Regions from separate parts of the Brevibacillus choshinensis genome, predicted to be linked through region 1. Evidence: riboswitches for the same ligand, from Rfam matches in the RefSeq annotation. Region 1 holds a riboswitch; each other region holds the start of a gene.
The links. A riboswitch is a leader RNA that binds a small molecule or an ion and turns the genes downstream of it on or off. The one in region 1 is predicted to bind lysine.
Positions count from the first base shown of each region.

Region 2: linked by a shared signal. The riboswitch ahead of JNE38_RS09255 (aspartate kinase) and the one ahead of dapD (2,3,4,5-tetrahydropyridine-2,6-dicarboxylate N-acetyltransferase) in region 1 are both predicted to bind lysine.
Region 3: linked by a shared signal. The riboswitch ahead of JNE38_RS05955 (amino acid permease) and the one ahead of dapD (2,3,4,5-tetrahydropyridine-2,6-dicarboxylate N-acetyltransferase) in region 1 are both predicted to bind lysine.

Region 1 covers NZ_CP069127.1:3,938,104-3,944,367, forward strand. Annotated here, with positions in the region: gene JNE38_RS19805 (N-acetyldiaminopimelate deacetylase) at 33-1,163, opposite strand; gene JNE38_RS19810 (aspartate aminotransferase family protein) at 1,164-2,378, opposite strand; gene dapD (2,3,4,5-tetrahydropyridine-2,6-dicarboxylate N-acetyltransferase) at 2,392-3,102, opposite strand; lysine riboswitch at 3,231-3,416, opposite strand; gene JNE38_RS19820 (GNAT family N-acetyltransferase) at 3,648-4,196, shown strand; gene JNE38_RS19825 (EcsC family protein) at 4,171-5,013, opposite strand; gene JNE38_RS19830 (hypothetical protein) at 5,038-5,247, opposite strand; gene JNE38_RS19835 (hypothetical protein) at 5,292-6,264, opposite strand, start outside.
Region 2 covers NZ_CP069127.1:1,789,090-1,795,353, reverse strand. Annotated here, with positions in the region: gene JNE38_RS09265 (succinate dehydrogenase cytochrome b558 subunit) at 1-500, opposite strand, end outside; gene JNE38_RS09260 (DUF2507 domain-containing protein) at 897-1,346, shown strand; gene JNE38_RS09255 (aspartate kinase) at 1,450-2,691, opposite strand; lysine riboswitch at 2,926-3,113, opposite strand; gene uvrC (excinuclease ABC subunit UvrC) at 3,197-4,978, opposite strand; gene JNE38_RS09245 (DUF2164 domain-containing protein) at 5,017-5,268, opposite strand; gene JNE38_RS09240 (ABC transporter ATP-binding protein) at 5,406-6,119, opposite strand; gene JNE38_RS09235 (ABC transporter ATP-binding protein) at 6,122-6,264, opposite strand, start outside.
Region 3 covers NZ_CP069127.1:1,100,834-1,107,097, forward strand. Annotated here, with positions in the region: gene JNE38_RS05940 (LrgB family protein) at 94-765, opposite strand; gene JNE38_RS05945 (CidA/LrgA family protein) at 762-1,130, opposite strand; gene cidR (cidABC operon transcriptional activator CidR) at 1,241-2,140, shown strand; gene JNE38_RS05955 (amino acid permease) at 2,702-4,150, opposite strand; lysine riboswitch at 4,270-4,457, opposite strand; gene speD (adenosylmethionine decarboxylase) at 4,574-5,917, opposite strand; gene JNE38_RS05965 (DinB family protein) at 6,045-6,264, opposite strand, start outside.

The DNA.
Region 1 (6,264 bases):
GTAGCTGCTCCCAAGTCCTATGATCGAATGAATCAACGCTCCGACAATTTCGTGAAGTAACCGCTGACGACCTTGATCGCAACTTCGATCGCGTCTTCGTTCGGCTCGATTTTCGAGTGATGCAATCCGTACGGCGTATTGACTCCCAGCCAAAACAAAAATCCGGGAATCTCGCTGAGGAAATAGCCAAAATCCTCTCCCGTCATCGCTTCCTTGCAATGAATGAGGGTAACCTCCGGGCATTCCTCGTCCACCCATGCCATGAAATCCTCTGTCAGTGCCTCTTCGTTGTACACCTGGCAGTATCCACAGCCGTAATCGATCGTGGCCGTGCATTCAAAGCCAGCCTCTACCCCTTTGACCAAGGCCTCGATGCGACTTTTCACCCGTGCCATCGATTCCATGGAAAACGTGCGGATGGTTCCTTCGAGACGAGCACGCTCGGCGATGATGTTTTGCTTGGTTCCACCTTCGATTTTGCCAATCGTGATGACTGCGGAATCCAGTGGGTCGATATTCCTCGCGACAATGGATTGAAGCTGGGTCACCAAGTGGCTGCCTGCGACGACCATGTCGTTGGATTGATGGGGAAATGCAGCATGGCCCCCTTTTCCGACCAGATCCACAAACAATTCCGAAGTGTTGGCAAAAAGAATGCCGGGCTTGGTAGCAATGTGACCGACAGGATACTCCGGTGCGATGTGCAGGGCAAAGATGCAATCAGGACGCCACGCGGCAAACGCTTCGCTTTCCATCATTGGCAAAGCCCCACCCGGTCCTTCTTCGGCAGGTTGAAACAGAAACAACAAGTCATCGGCAATCGGATGCTCCACAAAATGAGTCAGGAGCCCGAGCGCGATTGCCATGTGCATGTCATGTCCACACGCATGCATGAAGCCTTCGTGCAAGGAACGGAAAGGATAGGACGTCTCCTCTGCGATCGGGAGACCATCCATGTCCGTGCGCCAGGCGATTGTTCGTTTTGGATCGGTCCCTGGAACGCGGACGAGAATTCCCGTGCGCCACGTTTGAACCTGGAGTCGCTCAGAAGGGAGCGTCTCCAGATAACGCAGAAGGTACTGTTGCGTCTTTACTTCCTGAAAGCCGGGTTCCGGAATTTGATGGAGATCTCTGCGTATTTGCACAAACGTGGAAACGCTCATCTACAGCGCCTCCTTTGCTGAAATGGCCGCAGTCAGCTGACGGGTAAACACTTCGAGGAAGCGATCCACATCGCCCTTCGTGAGTGTCAATGGCGGAAGTAATCGAACGATCGTTTTTTGCGTGACATCGACGAGGATCCCCTCTGCAAGCAATTCACTTTGCAAACGGCTCGTTTCATCAGGCGTGACGCTCAGCGGAATACCCACCATCATGCCCTTTCCTCGCAAAGCCTGCAGCTGCTCTGGCATGCGTGCACGCAAGGCTTCCAGTCCTGCCCACAGGTATTCGATCACCTCGTTTACCCCAGCGGCAAAGCCCGGTTCGAGCAATTCATCCAGCACGGCATTCCCAAGGGCTGCGGACAAAGGAGATGGGGCAAAGGTGGTTCCGTGATCACCCGGCTTAAACTGGTTCATCAGCTTTGTACCAGCGATCACGCCCCCAAGAGGCAAGCCTCCCCCTACGCCTTTTGCAAACAAGATCAGATCAGGCGACACACCTGCATGCTGATAGGCAAACAGTTTACCCGTGCGTCCCATCCCGGTCTGAATCTCGTCCATTGCGAAAAGCATGCCTTCTTCCTGGCAAACGGCTTCCACCTCACGCAGAAACGCCTCCGTCAGAGGCACAACCCCGCCTGAACCGAGCACTGGCTCCATCAAAACCGCTGCAGGCTTGGCGCTTTGGCATATTGCACGCAGGCCTTCCGAATCTTCAGCGTCCAGCTCATAGACGGGAAATGCCGGCTGCGGAAAATCCTGATACACATGGGCTTGTCTGGTCAATCGCACAGCTCCCAGCGTACGGCCGTGGAAGCTGTTGCGCAGAACGACGATACCCTCGCGGCCCGCACCTTCCGCTTTTGTCCACTTGTGAATCAGCTTGATCGCCGCCTCCGTCGCCTCAGCACCGGAATTGGTGAAAAACACTTTTCCCGTAATGGTCTGTTCAACCAACCGCTGTGCCAAACGAATGGCAGGCTGGTTGAGAAACACATTGGAGATGTGCAGAAACTGCTCACCTTGCTCATGCAGGGCCTTCAGAATACGCGGATGCGAATGTCCCAGCACATTGACTGCGAGTCCGGTAAACAGATCGAGGTAGCTTTTGCCATTCGTGTCGTACAAGTAGTTGCCTTCCCCTTTGGCAATGGCAATCGGCAACCGTTTGTATGTGGAAACGATGTATTGTTCATCAAGCGAGCGCCAGTCCATGTTCGTACACCCCTTAGAGTTGACGTAGCTCCTGCTTGATCTCGGTCTTGGAACGAGTTTTTTCGTCGATTTGTTTGATGACGCGAGCAGGAGTACCTGCTACCACTGTATATGGAGGAACATCCTCAATGACGACAGCACCCGCAGCGACTACCGCACCTTTTCCTACGCGAATGCCTTCCAGAATCACCGCATTCGCACCGATCAGTACGTCATCCTCGACTACTACTGGTTGAGCGGATGGTGGCTCGATTACGCCTGCGATCACAGAACCAGCGCCGATATGGCAGTTCTTCCCGATCGTTCCACGGCCGCCTACCACTACGTTCATGTCGATCATGGTGCCCTCTCCAATGACCGCACCGATGTTGATGGAAGCACCCATCATGATCACCGCGTTGTTGCCGATGGTCACTTGGTCACGAATGATTGCGCCTGGCTCGATGCGAGCTTGAATTCCTTTGGTGTCGAGCAGCGGAATGGCGGAGTTGCGGCGGTCGCTTTCCACTACGTAGTCTTCGATTTTGTCAGCGTTTTGCGCCAGAACTGGCTCGATCTCTTTCCATTCGCCAAACACGACGCCTGTATTGCCATTGATGAAAGCTTTGGCGTTCGCACCAAAATCGATGCCTTCCAGGTTTCCTTTCACATATAGTTTTACTGGAGTTTTCTTTTCGCTTTTTTGAATAAAAGAGATAATTTCATTTGCATCCATCATGTTCACAGGTAAATCCTCCTTTTAGTCAACAGCATTTCGAATGAAATAAGAAAACCTCAGTCGAAGTCTGCCCAAACATAAAAAAAGCAATGAGTGCATGCGCTAACTCATTGCTTTCGATACATCGGCAGCAAATCGTAAATAGCGCTCCACAAGAAAGACTCTTTCTTGTGACAGGATGATCATTATTCATGGGCACCCCAACCTTTGCCACTCAGGGGATGGCAATCGGCTTCGGCGCTTTAGCCTTTCCTCCTTTTCCTGCCCCCCGGCAGATCTCGAAAAGATGTACTCATCTTCGGCGCACCTCTATTTAGACTTTCTTATCATAATTTCATTTAACTCTACCAAAATCAACACCGTGTGGCAACAGCTTTCTTGTAAAGAAACACCGCTGGAGGGTCTGAAAACCGGGCTTGCCCCTACTCCAAAAGATGCGGAGGCGCGCAAAGCATTCGGCGTTGGGGAAAATCGAGTATTCATACGCTTCTCACTAGAGGGCGCATGTGATAGAATGTCTATCCCACTTTCTTTTCCAAGGAGGATTTGACGTGCGACTACATACGGACGCCCTATACTTGCGCCCTCTGCAAAAGGAAGACGCAGCCGAGCTGCTGGAGCTGAGGCTGCGCAATCACGATTTTTTGCAACCTTTTGAACCGATACGCCCTGCCTCGCACTTCACACTGGAAGGACAGCAGGAGCAGATCGCCCAAGCCCAGCGAGATTTTGCCAATCAAGCCGCTTTTGCATTCGGTGTCTTCCTTCCAGAAAACGACCGGATGATCGGGAGAGTCGCGCTATCCAATGTGGCCCGTGGTGCTTGGCAGAATGCTACCTTGGGATATTTCCTCGACAAGGAGTTCAATGGAAAGGGATATACGACGCAGGCGGTCAAGCTCGTCTTGCAGTTCGCGTTTACGGAAGCGCAGCTCCATCGGGTGCAGGCAGGAGTCATGCCGCATAACCTCGGCTCCATCCGCGTGCTGGAAAAGAACGGCTTCCGCTACGAAGGGCGATCCCTGCGTTACCTCCTCATAAACGGGGCATGGGAAGACCACGACATGTACGCCATCACGGCTGAGGAGTGGACGAAATAGCTTCGATTGGCTCTTCTGATTGTCTCAGCCGCTCCAGGATTCGCCGTTTGCGGTACAGCATCATGCCGGCTTCGGCGACATCCTGCACGGTTGAACGATTTAAGTAGGCACCGAACAGGATCCCGGCAATCGGGACCATCTGGAAAAGCTTTTTCCATCCGAAGTTTTCAGTGTAAGTCACCACGACTTCGCGCCAGCCCTGCAATTGGGCCATCACGTCCCGCTGTGCAGCCGGGCTGTCAAACTGGGACAGCTCCTCTAAAATCGCTTTTTTCCCCACGATATCGGACGATGCAAACTGCAAGCACTTCACCACAAAGAGACGCTCCCGTTTTTCCTGTGGACGATACCCATAGCACAGCGCCATCTCCTGCAATACCTTCAGCGAGGTTCCCAGCAAAAGCGGGATATCCAATGCCAAGGTAAAAATCCCTCCGATCCCTGTCGTAGCTCCCTGGACCGTGGCAAACGTGGCTCTCGATTCTCTCATTTCCTTCGCCACCTCATTCATGACGGTCAAAGGAACCTCTGCGGCCTCTTGTGCCACCATGACTTGTTCTTGCCCCATTTTCGTGCGGATTCGGCTGTACACGGCTTCATCTTGCACCAAGTAAGTACCACCGTTTTCTAGAAATGCGGCCATTTCATCCACGGCAGTTCCCAGCTTCTCTCGAACGAATTTAGGTGTGATACGATCCAGCAATACAAATGGAAGTCGTCCGAGTTTTTCCCAAAACCACAAATCATTTTGTTCCTTTTCCCACGCCACCACTTCTTTCAACCCTAGAAGCAAGGACTCCTTTGACTCTCTTGTCATCAAGTGCCTCCTTTGCGGTGTATCTTATCCATCTTTCTGACGTTTCCACAGACATTGATTGCGGAGCAGCTGCTTGACGTACTCCTGCAATTGTTCAGGGGAGGTAATACCTGCAAACTCCTCTTTTTCTCTTACGATTCCCAGTTTGAAATGTTTCACTTGCTCGCCTTCTACTTGAAAGCCGAACTTCATTAATACGGTCTTTTGCTCTTCCGTCACAGCGCATTCCTCCATCCGAAAAGAACCCCCTGCCGTGGCAGAGGGTTCTTCTGTAATCTCTATTGTACTTCAATCGTTATTGTCATGGACTGCTGTTTTTCTAGCATGTCCGTGTTTTTCGTGTAATCCTTCGAACTGTATACAACTTCACACGTACGATAGCCCATGACATTCGTCACTTCTATCGTGTACACTCCTGGCTTGCCATCCTGAAAATCAATGAATTTCTTGAAGTCCAACGATTTGACGCCATCCGTATCCGATTTGTCTTCTTCTTGATCTGTATGTCTCGGTTTGATGGTCATCAAAGTATCATCGTTGTACTTGATTTTCACCACATTGCTGGACTCAATGGTGCCACTGCCGTACTCTTGCTTTGACCCCAGCAACGTTTCGCCGTCCTCCCAGATCAAATCGGGAACATGAACATAGCTTCGTTCCGTTTTGCTGCTTTTATTCAAGATGATTCGTTTGGTCCCCTGGTATGCTACATGAGTGGACATGAGCACCAGTTCCTTCAAATCATTCAGGTCGCTCTGGGAATCTACTACGATTCGATCGCCATCCCGATACTCTTTCCCACTCTTGGTCACGAAGCGCATCGGGGTCGGATAAGGGACTGTTCCCACATCGCCCGGATCACAGACCGGTGAAGAGGAGATTGGCGGAACGTCCTCAATAACCTGTACATATCCGCACCATGACTGACGAGGCTCGCGCTTGCTGTAGTAATTCACTTTGTAGCGTCCTGGTTTGAAGCTGGACAGCGCCAGCGCGGTATGATCCCAATTGAGCTTGGCAGCGTCCACGACCTTATTGTCAACCGCCCACACGCCTGGACCCTCATCGTCATCTGCCTCACTGCCAAATTCGACATGATCAGCGGCTGTAGTCAACCATATGAGGTGAACCGGGTTCTGGTACAGCTTGACGGTAACATCCGATGAGTACAGATTACTCCGCTCGAGCATCAGGGAAGACTTTTCATTTCTCTGCATCAAAACATCCATCGTGGCTGTAGCCGTGCTCGGC
Region 2 (6,264 bases), 2.1 Mb from region 1:
CAGTGAACCAGGAACGACCAGATACCGTTGGAGAAGTGGAAAACAGTGCTGATGATCCCAATCGTATAGAACACGATCATCGCAGGGCTGCTGAAGATGTTCGCCATCATGTCGAAGTCAACAGTTGCTCCCATCGCTTTCGCAATGCGGGTTTCCCATACGTGCCAAACAATGAAAATGAGCGTAATGATACCTGTTACCCGTTGCCACAGGAACATATGGTTCCGGAAGTAGCCGAAGTTCCCTACATTTTGCTTCGCTTGGAAAGCAATGTAGATACCGTAAATCGCGTGAAACAGGATCGGGATGTAGATGAAAACGAATTCAACTACTAGTAGAATAGGAACGGATTCAATTGCGCCGACCGTAGTGTTGAAGGCTTCCGCTCCACGGGTTGCTTGATAGTTTGCTGTCAAGTGGAACAGCAGAAACAGCCCGATTGGAAACAATCCAAGAAGTGAATGCAGCTTGTGACTGAGAAAGCTATTGCCTTTCGCCATACTATGGTCCCCCTTTCAATGTATGTAACGCTCGATTCTGTGAAAAACGTCTCGACGTTTTTCATGAAAATTTAATGTGACCGCAAGCGGTCGTCAAAACGGTCGTGACCGTTTTGATAGACCTCTCCCATATCCTAACCCATTGCCCCGTCCATTAGACATGCATGGTTCTCTCCACCAAAATGTCTATTAGCGTCGAAACGTGTCAGAACACGGAAAAAAGTCGGGCAAAACTTTGACCAAAACAATTGTACTCCTGTACTCGGGGAGCGTCAAGACAGTGAATAGACTAAATCCATTGATAGATCAAACTTTCCTAAAGCCGATATTTTCCTACTATTCCGTCATAACCAATAGCGCTTCCTCATAATCTAGTACAGACAGGAGGGGAACACAATGAAAGAGACGGATCAACTGTCCGCCTTGCTGCCGCAGCAAGCGATTGCCTATGCGGAACGGATGAACATGCCATACCTCGGCTATCACCTTTTGCGAGAGACGCTGACAAACCACTTGCTAGGTGATAGTGAGAGTCCAATCCTCTATTGGCTGGGAAAAGAAATCGGCGAGAAGATACCGATCCAGTCATCTGCCGGAATTGTCCTGCCTTTCATGCGGCTCGGCCTTGGGCAATTGGACCTCATCGAAGAGACAAAGCTGCGCATTCACTATAAACTCTCCCATGCGATCTTTCCCTACATGACCGACCAACGGCTCAGTCGTTCCCTTTCATTAGAATGCGGAATCATCGCTGGAGCAATCGAGCGGTGGAGAGGACAAGAAACAACCGCCGAGCTCGTGCTGGAAGGGAAAAGTGACATCCGGATTATCGCCAGTCATGGATAACCCCGCGGCAGACATGGATAACCCCGCGGCAGACATGGAGAACCCCTCTTCCTCGCTGGGGAAGAGGGGAGTGGTTGAAGAATAAACAGACGAGTCTATTCTACTACAGACCATGCACGACTGCGGTTTCAGCCACGTCCAAGCCATAAGCGGTATGCAGGCTGCGAACCGCCAGCTCAGTCAAATGGGCAGGAATCACGCAAGAAACCTTGATATCGGAAGTGGACACCATTTTAATGGAAATTTCTTGTTCAGCCAAAACGCGGAACATTTCCGCGGCGACACCCGGGTTGTTCACCATGCCGGAGCCGACGATCGATACTTTGGTCAAGCCTTCTTCATGATCCACTTTTTCAAAGCCAAGCGTCTCTTGGTTCGCTGCAAGAGTGTCCAAAGCCTTTTTCAGGTCAGCGGATGCGACTGTGAAGGAAATGTTTGTCTCCGCTGCATCGTAAGAGCTCTGAATGATGATGTCCACATTGACCTGGTTGTCAGCCAGCGTATTGAAAAGGCGAGAGAGTGTCCCTACTTTTGCAGGCATCCCGACTACGGTTACTTTTGATACATCTTCATCATGCGCGACTCCACTTACCACTCTTCCTGTTTCCATGTTGGCAACCTCCTCTACGTACGTACCATCTTCAGCAGTAAAGCTGGAGCGGACCACCAGCCGTACTTTGTATTTTTTGGCGGCTTCTACCGACCGCGGATGCAAGACGCCTGCTCCGAGGTTCGCCAGCTCCAGCATCTCATCGTAGGAAATGCTGTCCAGCTTGCTTGCGGCAGGAACGACCCGCGGATCTGCGGTATACACACCGGATACATCTGTGAAAATCTCACATTTCTCGGCATTCAGGCTCGCTGCCAGTGCGACTGCGGACGTATCCGAGCCGCCGCGCCCCAATGTGGTGATTTCTCCTTCGGCACTGATGCCTTGAAAACCTGCCACGATCACCACACGGCCTCGACCCAATTCCGCTTGAATGCGTTCGGTGTTGATTTGCTGGATCCGCGCTCTGCCGTGGATGTCTTCAGTCGTCACACCTGCCTGCCAGCCCGTCAAGGAGATGGCATCGTAGCCTTTTGTGTGCAGCGCCATCGACAATAGCGCGATCGATACCTGCTCCCCCGTGGTCAGCAGCATATCCATCTCCCGCTCCGATGGGTAGGCCGTAATCTGCTTGGCCATGTCGACCAGCACGTCTGTCGATTTGCCCATGGCCGAGACGACTACGACTACATCATGTCCTTCTTCTTTGTAGCTGATAATTCGGTCCGCAACTCGCAAAATTCGCTCAATGGTACCAACGGAAGTGCCTCCGTATTTCTGCACGATCAACCCCATGCGGCTTCTCTCCCTTTTCCTTTTATCCAATTCATTGGTGGTTTTATCCTGTACTCGTATGGTTTTCATTTTTCTCTATGTTCATTCGGTCTTCGTGTATGGTATAAGAAAAGGCACCGACAAGGAATAGTCCCCGCCGCTGCCTATTGTTTCGACATCCCGGTTCCTCCCTTCCAATACACACGGACAGCGCACAGCATGACAAAACCAACCGTCATGACTCACACTGACACACCGTGAGATAGCACTCCATCTGGCAACTGGTGATTGCGCAGATGACAGTCCTGCGTTTGTTCAACGCAGACCCAGCATGAAGAAAATCGGGTTTTCCTCCACACTTCGGCGAATTCCCCTTTCCCATACCCTTCACAGATTCCCGATCTCAGGGAGGTACTCTTGGTTTTCGCGCCTCTACCTCACTCCATCATGGAAGTGAGGCTAACTATTCTGTTTGAATCGGATTATAACATGGACCAGCGAGTGGTTCAATGACTTTTTCCAAGCTTCAGGATTCCAGCTTGCGCAAGTGGGAAATAATCTCCTTGGCCAGCTTGTCGCCGATCCCCAGCTGCCGGAAATCTTCAACCGTCGCTTCCCGCATTTTTTTCAAGGAACCAAAGTGCGTAAACAACAGCTTGCGGCGCTTTTCCCCGATGCCCGGAATCTCGTCGAGCTGCGAGGACAGCATGGTCTTCGTGCGAGACTGGCGGTGGAATGTGATCGCAAACCGGTGCACCTCATCCTGGACACGCTGCAGGAGGTAGAATTCATAGCTGTCCCTTTTCAGCTCGATCGGCTCCGGAGGGTCTCCAAACATGAGCTGGGCGGTTCTATGCTTCTCATCCTTGGCGAGACCGCAGACAGGGATAAATAGACCCAGCTCGTTCTCCAGCACGTCCATAGCCGCGCTGATTTGGCCCTTTCCGCCGTCGATGACGATCAGGTCGGGCATGGTCCCATTTTCTTTGAGCAGCCGCGAATAACGGCGTCGAATGACTTCCCGCATCGAGCCGTAATCATCCGGCCCTTCCACTGTCTTGATTTTAAATTTGCGGTATTCCTTTTTATCGGGCCTTCCATCGGTAAAGACAATCATCGCCGATACAGGCTCCGTCCCCTGGATATTCGAGTTGTCAAACGCCTCGATTCGATTCGGTGTGCCGATCCCGAGAATATGCCCCAGATTGTGGACAGCCTGAACGGTGCGTGCATCGTCCTTGGACATCAGCGCGAACTTTTCCTGCAGGGCAATGCGGGCATTCTCCGAGGCCATCTGCACTAGCTCCCGCTTTTTGCTTCGCTTCGGCGCAAGCACCTTGATCCCCAGCCACTCTCCCAGCAGCTCCGTGTCACTCTGCTCAGGCAGCAAGACTTCCTTTGGGAGCGCGTTTTGCTTGTCGTAGTAAAATTGACTCACGTACGACATGAAATCCTCGTCTTCATCGCCGTAATACGGGAACGATGTGGTATCCCGCTCGATCATTTTGCCCTGGCGCATGTAAAAGACCTGGACGCACATCCAGCCTTTTTCTACGGCATAGCCGATGATGTCCCTGTCTACCGTATCGGTCAGCGTGACTTTTTGCTTTTCCATCACCGCTTCGATATTTTTGATCTGGTCGCGGTACTCTTTGGCACGCTCAAACTCCATGCTTTCGGCCGCTTGCATCATTTTCTCCGTCAGCTGCTTCTTCATTTCCTCGTGGCCGCCATCGAGAAACTTGCTGATCTCTTCCACAAGCCGCTGATTTTCAGCTGCAGATACCTCCTCCACACAAGGCGCCAGACATTGCCCCATGTGGTAATACAGACAAACCTGCTTGGGCATCGTGCGGCATTTGCGCAGCGGATACAGCCGATCCAGCAGTTTTTTCACTTCGGAGGCTGCCCCTGCATTCGGATACGGACCGAAATAACGTGCCTTGTCCTTAATGACCTTGCGGGTGATCTCGAGGCGAGGCTGAGCCTCATTCGTAATCTTGATATAGGGATAGGTCTTGTCATCCCGCAGCATGACATTGTAGCGAGGATTGTGCTGCTTGATCAGATTGCACTCCAGGACCAGCGCCTCGATCGCAGATGAGACGACGATATATTCAAAATCGACGATCTCGCTGACCAACAGCTGTGTCTTTCCATCATGGCTGCCGGTGAAATAAGAACGGACGCGGTTTTTCAGCACTTTTGCCTTTCCCACGTAGATGATTTCGCCGCTCTTGTTTTTCATCAGGTAGCAGCCCGGCTTCTCAGGCAAAACAGCCAGTTTATCTTTCAAGGAGCTGTTCAGTGCCGCTCCCTCCCTTGCCTTCATAATCTTTCGTAATTTTACCGACGAGAGGCTGTAGGTTTTTCCAATACGTACAGTTCGTCTTCCAGAGAAGCAAATCTCTCCGTCATCAGCTTCCGGCAATCCTGGACTCCCTGATTGTAGAGGATGGGTCCTAATTGCTTCCAAAAGAATTCAATCATCTCTTCCGCCTCCAGATTCCCCAAATCCTCCGCGCGCTGCTCGTGAAAAAAGCGCTGTACCTGGTGGACGAGAAATTCCTTCTGCTCTCGGGACATTTTATCTGTCATGGGATTGATAGCATCCTTCCTACTGCCTATTCTCAAAGATAAGAATATACGTTCCTTCATCCATGTTACCACGGATCGTACATGAAAAAAACTGCCGCCCATTGGTACGAGCGACAGTTTCTTCGATGCAGGTTCGGTTAATGCTTGCGGCCACCCAAATACGCTTCTTTGACCCGTTCGTCATTCAAGAGCGACTCGGCAGTGCCATCGAGTACGATTTGCCCGGCTTCCAAAACGTAGCCGTAATCGGCAATTTTCAACGCCTGCTTGACGTTTTGCTCGACGATCAGAACCGTCGTGCCTTCCGCATTGATCTCTTTGATGACTTTAAAAATATCCGATACGACAATCGGAGCGAGACCCATGGACGGCTCGTCTAAAAGGAGCAGCTTCGGGCGTGACATCAACGCACGGGCGATCGCCAGCATCTGCTGTTGTCCCCCCGACATGGTTCCGCCGAGCTGAGACAAGCGTTCCCGCAATATCGGAAACCAGTTCATCATTTTTTCCATATCGTCTTTAATGCCTTGTGCGTCGTTCCGCTGGAAAGCGCCCATCTCCAGGTTTTCCAGCACCGTCATTTTCCCGAGAATCTGACGGCCTTCCGGAACTAGCGCCAGACCGCTCTTCACGATCTGATGCGGCTTGGAGCCATCAATCTTTTGTCCACGGAAAACGATGCTCCCGCCCTGCGGCTTCAGCTGACCCGCAATGGTTCTCATCGTTGTCGTTTTCCCAGCGCCGTTTGCTCCGATCAAGGAGACGATTTTTCCCTCCGGCACTTCCAGGGAAATTCCCCGAATCGCTTTGATCTGCCCGTAGGAAGTCGTCAGGTTTTGAATGCTCAGCATGCTTATTCCTCCTCCTTGCCGAGGTAGGCCTCAATTACGTCCGGGTTGGTCTGCACTTCTGCCGGCGTTCCATCCGCAATCTTTACGCCAAAGTTGATGCAGACGACTTTATCGCACAGGTTCATGACGAGTCCCATGTCGTGCT
Region 3 (6,264 bases), 2.8 Mb from region 1:
GGGATCGAACAGAAGGAAAATGCAAAAAAACCAGTTTCCCGCGCCATTTTCATAGTCGTGGTGGACTGGTTTTTCTTCTTCCCTATTCTTTTCCTATTGCATGACGATAGAAGCGACCAACTGAGTCACCAATGCGGCGAGGATCATCGAGATACTCGAGACCGTCCCTGCCAAGGAACCGATCTCAAAAGCCTTGGAGGTGCCTGCGCCATGTGCGCTCGTGCCAAGCAGGACGCCGCGGGCGATGTCATCCTGAATCTTGAGATACGAGATCACATACGGACCGATAAAAGAGCCGAGCAGCCCGGTGATGAGCACGAGCACGGCGGTAATCGAAGGGACACCGCCGATCATTTCCGAAACATTCATCGCAATCGGCGTTGTGACGGACCGCGGGATCAGGCTGTACATGACTTGCTTATCCACATGCATGAGAAGCGCCAACAAGGCGGAGGATACGACGGCTACAGCCGACCCCGACATGACGCTGACCAAAATTTGGACCGCGTGTTTCTTCAATAAAGGATAGTTCTTGTACAGAGGGACAGCAAAGGCGATCGTTGCAGGCTGGAGCATGTAGGCCAGCCATTTACCGCCTGCATTGTATGATTCGTAAGCCGTATGTGTCAGGATAAGGAGAAGGACGAGCACGACAGGCGTAAACAACAGCGGTGAAAACAGAAGAATCGGTTTGTAGCGATAAAGCCTTTTGGCCACCAGGTAAACCACGATGGTGAACAGGAAGCCCATGATGCCGCTGATCATGATCGCATCTCCTTTCGTTTGGCGATGCGCTGGGCGACCAAGCCGCTGCTGGCCATGACGATGGCTGTACCAATCGCGATGACGAAAAAGATTTGAACGCCTTCATGCAGCATAAGATTTTGATACGAGATTATTCCCACGGATGGGGGAATGAAGAACAAGAGCAGCTCCGCTAAAAGAAAGCTTGCACCGGCTTCCACCCATTCCAGCCGAAGCCATTTTTTCTGCAGCAAAAAAAATACGACAAACATCCCGATGATGCTGCCGGGAATCGTGAGCCCCAGCCAGTCGACGAGCGCATTCATCAGCATGGAAACAATCACGAAAAAAGCAGCTTGCGCGATGATTTTGATCCATTTTTTCAAGATGTTCCTCTCCCTCTAGAAAAAGTGTACATCGTCTGTTTCCATAGGTAAAATGCATATATAGAATCATTCGCATTCACGATATCTATCGTTAACCGGAGGGATGCTTGATGGATATCCGACATTTGCAATACTTTCTGGAAGTGGCTCGTCACAACAGCTTCACCAAGGCAGCGCAGTCGCTGTATATCACTCAGCCTACCATCAGCAAAATGGTGCGGAACCTGGAGGAAGAGATCGGAGTCGAGCTGTTTGAACGGGTGGGCAAGCGCGTCTCGCTCACGGATGCCGGATGGGTATTGTTTTCGCAGGCGGAAGTGATGGTCAAATCGTTCGAGAACATGACTGTCCATATCAATGAATTGATGGAGCTGAAAAGAGGAAGGCTGCGCATCGGACTGCCGCCGATGGTAGGAGCCAGCTTCTTTCCGCGTGTCATCGGCCGATTTTGCGAGCAGTATCCCGGGATCCGGCTGGAGCTGTTCGAGGCGGGCTCCAACAAAGTGGAGGCGGATGTAGGATCCGGTGTGCTGGACTGCGGTGTCATTCTGCTGCCGGCAAAAGAAGACATCTTCGACCATTATTCGTTCGTCAATGAAAACATCATGCTGGTCGTGCATCCATCCCACCCGCTGGCGGAACGCTCCGAAGTGGCCTTCAGCGAACTGGAAGGAGAGCGTTTCCTGCTCTTCCATGAAGACTTTGCGCTGCATAACCGGATCGTAGACGAATGCGTCCGCGCCGGCTTTCATCCTCATGTCGTGTACAAGAGCTCCCAATGGGATTTTCTCAGCGAGATGGTCGCTGCGAATATAGGGATCACGCTCCTGCCCGAAACCATTTGTGCGGAATTGGACGCAGAGCGCTTTCGCATCGTTCCGCTGGTAAGTCCGACACTCAAGTGGCATCTGGGGATGATCTGGAGGAAAAATGCGTACCGGTCGTTCGCGATGCGGGAATGGGTCCGCTTTTCCGAAGAGTGCTTGCCCACACGCCATCCATCCAAATAAGAAAATACGCGGGAAATACACCCGCTTCCTTTTTTCACTAGGTTAGGCTGTAGTGGAGGAGAGGAAAAAGGGGAAAACGCTCCAGCTTCATAGGAACACCTGCTGGGGGTCATCCCTGTCCGACTCCATGTAAAAAACGAAACCGCGTCCAAAGCAGCCGTCTCGGGAAGCTTATCAGAGGTGGACGCTTAAAACCGTGTTTCGTTTTTTCCATTGCGCCTTGGTTAGTGTTCCAAAGATCTTCCGCTTATTTCCCCTTTTTCCTCGGCCAGCTTTGGGTCATCGACGTGTCTTTTCTTGAAAGCCTTCTACGTAGTTACTTTGGGAAAACCCTTCGTGGGAAAAGCTCCCGTGATAAGTCGAAAAGACATACTTGATGCTAGTTCTTCCCTTGATTCATCCAGGTCCTTCGAAGTTGAAGCGATAGACGAAGTAGGCACATTGCTCACCCGAACCTCTGCATACCAAGTAACTAGAAACCACAACTGCTTCTCCCCACCTCCGTTCTGTTGATAAGCTATCTGTACAAAAAAGCTCCTGGTTTGGCCAGGAGCTTGAGAATTAATGCGTATTTTCATCCATGCTGAAGTCTACCTTGTCGAGGGGAACCAGCTTGGTTTTCTTGGAGAATTTATAGCCCAGCCAGACCACGATGAACAGTGGCAGACCGATGTAGGATACCATTGCGCCGTTCCAGTCGATGGCATCACCTGTGAAAGCCGTGTAGTTTTGACCGACGATCACGACGCAGCAGATGATGAAAGCCAGAATCGGACCAAACGGGAACCATTTTGCTCGGTAAGGCAGCTCCGACAATTCGCGCCCTTGGGCAAGCAGGGCACGGCGGAAGCGGTAATGGCTGACCGCAATTCCCAGCCATGCGATGAACCCGGACATACCGGAGGCATTCAACAGCCAAACGTATACAGTGCCATCCCCAAACAGGGAGGACAAGAAAGCGAGGGCACCGACGAGGGCTGTCACGATCAAGGAGTTGATCGGAACACCATTGCGAGTGACTTTGGCAAACCATTTTGGCGCTTTGCCTTCTTTTGCGAGCACCCAGAGCATCCGGGTCGAAGCGTACATGCCGGAGTTACCTGCAGACAGGACCGATGTGAGAATCACCGCATTCATGACAGAAGCCGCGAATGCAAAGCCTGCCTTTTCAAATACGATCGTAAATGGACTGATGGCAATATCCGTGATATCCCCGCTGATTAGATTCGGGTTGTCGTACGGAACCAACAGACCGATCACCAGGATCGCCAGGATGTAGAACAGCAGGATGCGCCAAAAGATTTGGCGGATGGCTTTTGGGATGTTGCGAGCAGGATTTTCACTTTCTCCAGCCGCTACCCCGACCAACTCTGTTCCCTGGAAGGAGAATCCGGCGATCATGAAGACTCCGAGAATCGCCATGAAGCCGCCGTTGAATGGCGCCTCGCCTTTGGTGAAGTTCGTGAAACCGACTGCCTCACCACCCATGATGCCGAAAATCATCAACACACCAATGATGATAAACACGATAACAGTGACAACTTTAATGAGGGCAAACCAATATTCAGACTCACCGAATGATTTCACGGACAAGGCATTCAAAAGAAACATGATTACGAGGAACAGCGCGCTCCAGACGATCGAAGGGACATCCGGCAGCCAATATTTCATAATCAGGGCAGCTGCTGCTAGCTCGACTGCAATGGTGATCGCCCAGTTGTACCAGTAGTTCCAGCCGAGCGCAAAGCCCAGGGATGGATCGACGAAGCGTGTCGCATACGTACTAAAAGAACCGGAGACGGGCATGAAGGCTGCCATTTCTCCCAGGCTTGTCATGAGGAAGTAAACCATGATACTGATAGCGATGTAGGCCGCCAAAGCACCGCCGGGTCCGGCAGAATGAATGGAGCCGCCGCTTGCGAGAAAAAGTCCCGTACCGATGGAGCCGCCGATGGCAATCATCGTGAGGTGGCGGGCTTTGAGTCCTCGCTGCAATTGATTTTCTGACATACGTTTATTGCACGACCTTTCTCAGATGTTTTTTGTTCGGAAGGAAGGTCGGAAACGAAAAACCGCCCGGGGCCAAAGAATGGCACAGGGCGGTATCATCCAATCCCCACCAAGCCTTCACTGAAGATAGCACACCACGTTTGCTCGGCAAGCAAACGTGACAGTTCTGCCCCTTATCGAGAACAGCCCCAACCCATGCGTACAGCGATACACGATGGACTTCGGCGGATTTTCCCTCTCCTGTAGTCTTAGATTTCGTCTGAATCTCGTACAGAATACTATAAAAGCCGCGACCTCTATCCTCACCGTGAAAGATGAGGATAATTGTATGAAGTTAATTTATTTATCAAATATATATGATTGTGGATGATTTCGCAATTAGAAAAAAACCCCTTCGCAATGGGAAGGGGGGTGACTGCTATTTCAATTCTTTTTTCCAGCTTCCATCTGATAAATTTCGTGCAGCTTCAGGTCCTGCATGGTATTGATCGTTGCTGCGTCGCGTTTTTCGAGAATCTGGTCAGGAAACGCAAACAGCGTGCTGAGATTCTCCGGGAGCGTCTGCGTGGGGACGGATACTGGCTGTGGTGCTGCAGGGATCGGATCACGCCCAGCGAGATGAAACCCCCAATCTCCAAAGGATGGAACCAAGCAGTGATAAGCTTTCGTGTGCAAACCAGCACTCCCGATCGTCAGACCGATGCTCCAGTACACCAGTGGCGCATCCTCAGGCGAGAAAGATTGACAGACCAAGACGCCGTTATCCCCCAAGCAGTTGGACAGCTGCTGAAAGAACTCTTTCGTGTAGATCGTGCTGATGATTTCATCTGCTGGGTCAGGGAAGTCGACGATGATGATGTGATAGGGGGTAGTCACGTTGTCGATAAACATGTTTGCGTCCACCGGGTGTACCGTTACACGGGGATCGTGCATCGAAGATTCATTCAGCGATACCACTTTCGGGACAGTTTTGGCTACTTCCAAGACCATGGAATCCAGATCGACGAGGTCTACATGCTTCACGTTTTTGTACTTCAGCACTTCGCGGAGAGCAAGCCCATCCCCACCGCCAACAATCAGGACACGCTCATGCGAAGCTGCATGAGCAAAGGCCGGATGAACGAGCGCTTCATGATAAATACGTTCATCCAGGGAGCTGAATTGCAGCTGCCCATCCAAGTACATGCGCATCTCGCTGGCTTCCACAAGCTCAATATGCTGATAGGAGCTTGTTCCCTGGAATAGCATGTTATGATCCCCAGCGAGCACTTGGCGACGTTCGATTTGATCGTACAGATCCCCGCGATCTGATGTAAGGTCGATTGGCTTCATTTTTGTTTCGCTAGCGGATGATTCAGGAGATTGCGCTGTGGATTGTTCCTCCCCAGTGCTGTATTCCCAAAACACAGGTGCTGTTGTGGAACCATTGGTGCGTTCAATTCCATAAATACGCGCACTTTTTGCAGAAAGGCCACGTAACAGAGTATCGATTTGGGTAGAGGGATCGCTGTCTCCGCATGTAAATAAATCCAAGGCAGCATACGAATACTCCGGCCACGTATGAATGGAAAGGTGAGAGGTCGACAGGAGGAAAAGCCCCGTTATGCCGTGTGGCTCAAATCGATGGAAGTTGAAGGCGAGCTTTTCCATCCCGAGGGATGTGACGATATTGGTAAGGATCTGCTCCAGATGGGAGAGATCGTCGAGCAAAGCTGAATCACAATCAAAGGCATCAATGATCAAATGGCGTCCTTTTACTTGATTCACTGTTCATACTCAACCCGCTTATTCAAGTGAACCACTCCTTTACGCTTATGATAAAGGATATGGTACTAGCTCGAATAAGGTTTGTACGATTGTGCAAGCAATGCAAGAAATGGACGCTGAATCATGATTAAGTAAAGTGACGCTTGGCGGGCCATGACCCTTGCAGCTTGCGAATTTGAACGATCTGCCCGGTGTGACAGGCATCATGCAGCATGATGCTCATGACACTCTGAGCGATCGACGTGGTAGGCAGGCCCTGGTCGAATGCTTCCTCACTTAGGGACGCCAGCTTTTCCTGAATTTGTCGATGGACACTTTCCATGCGTTGCTGTGCTTGCTTCCATGCG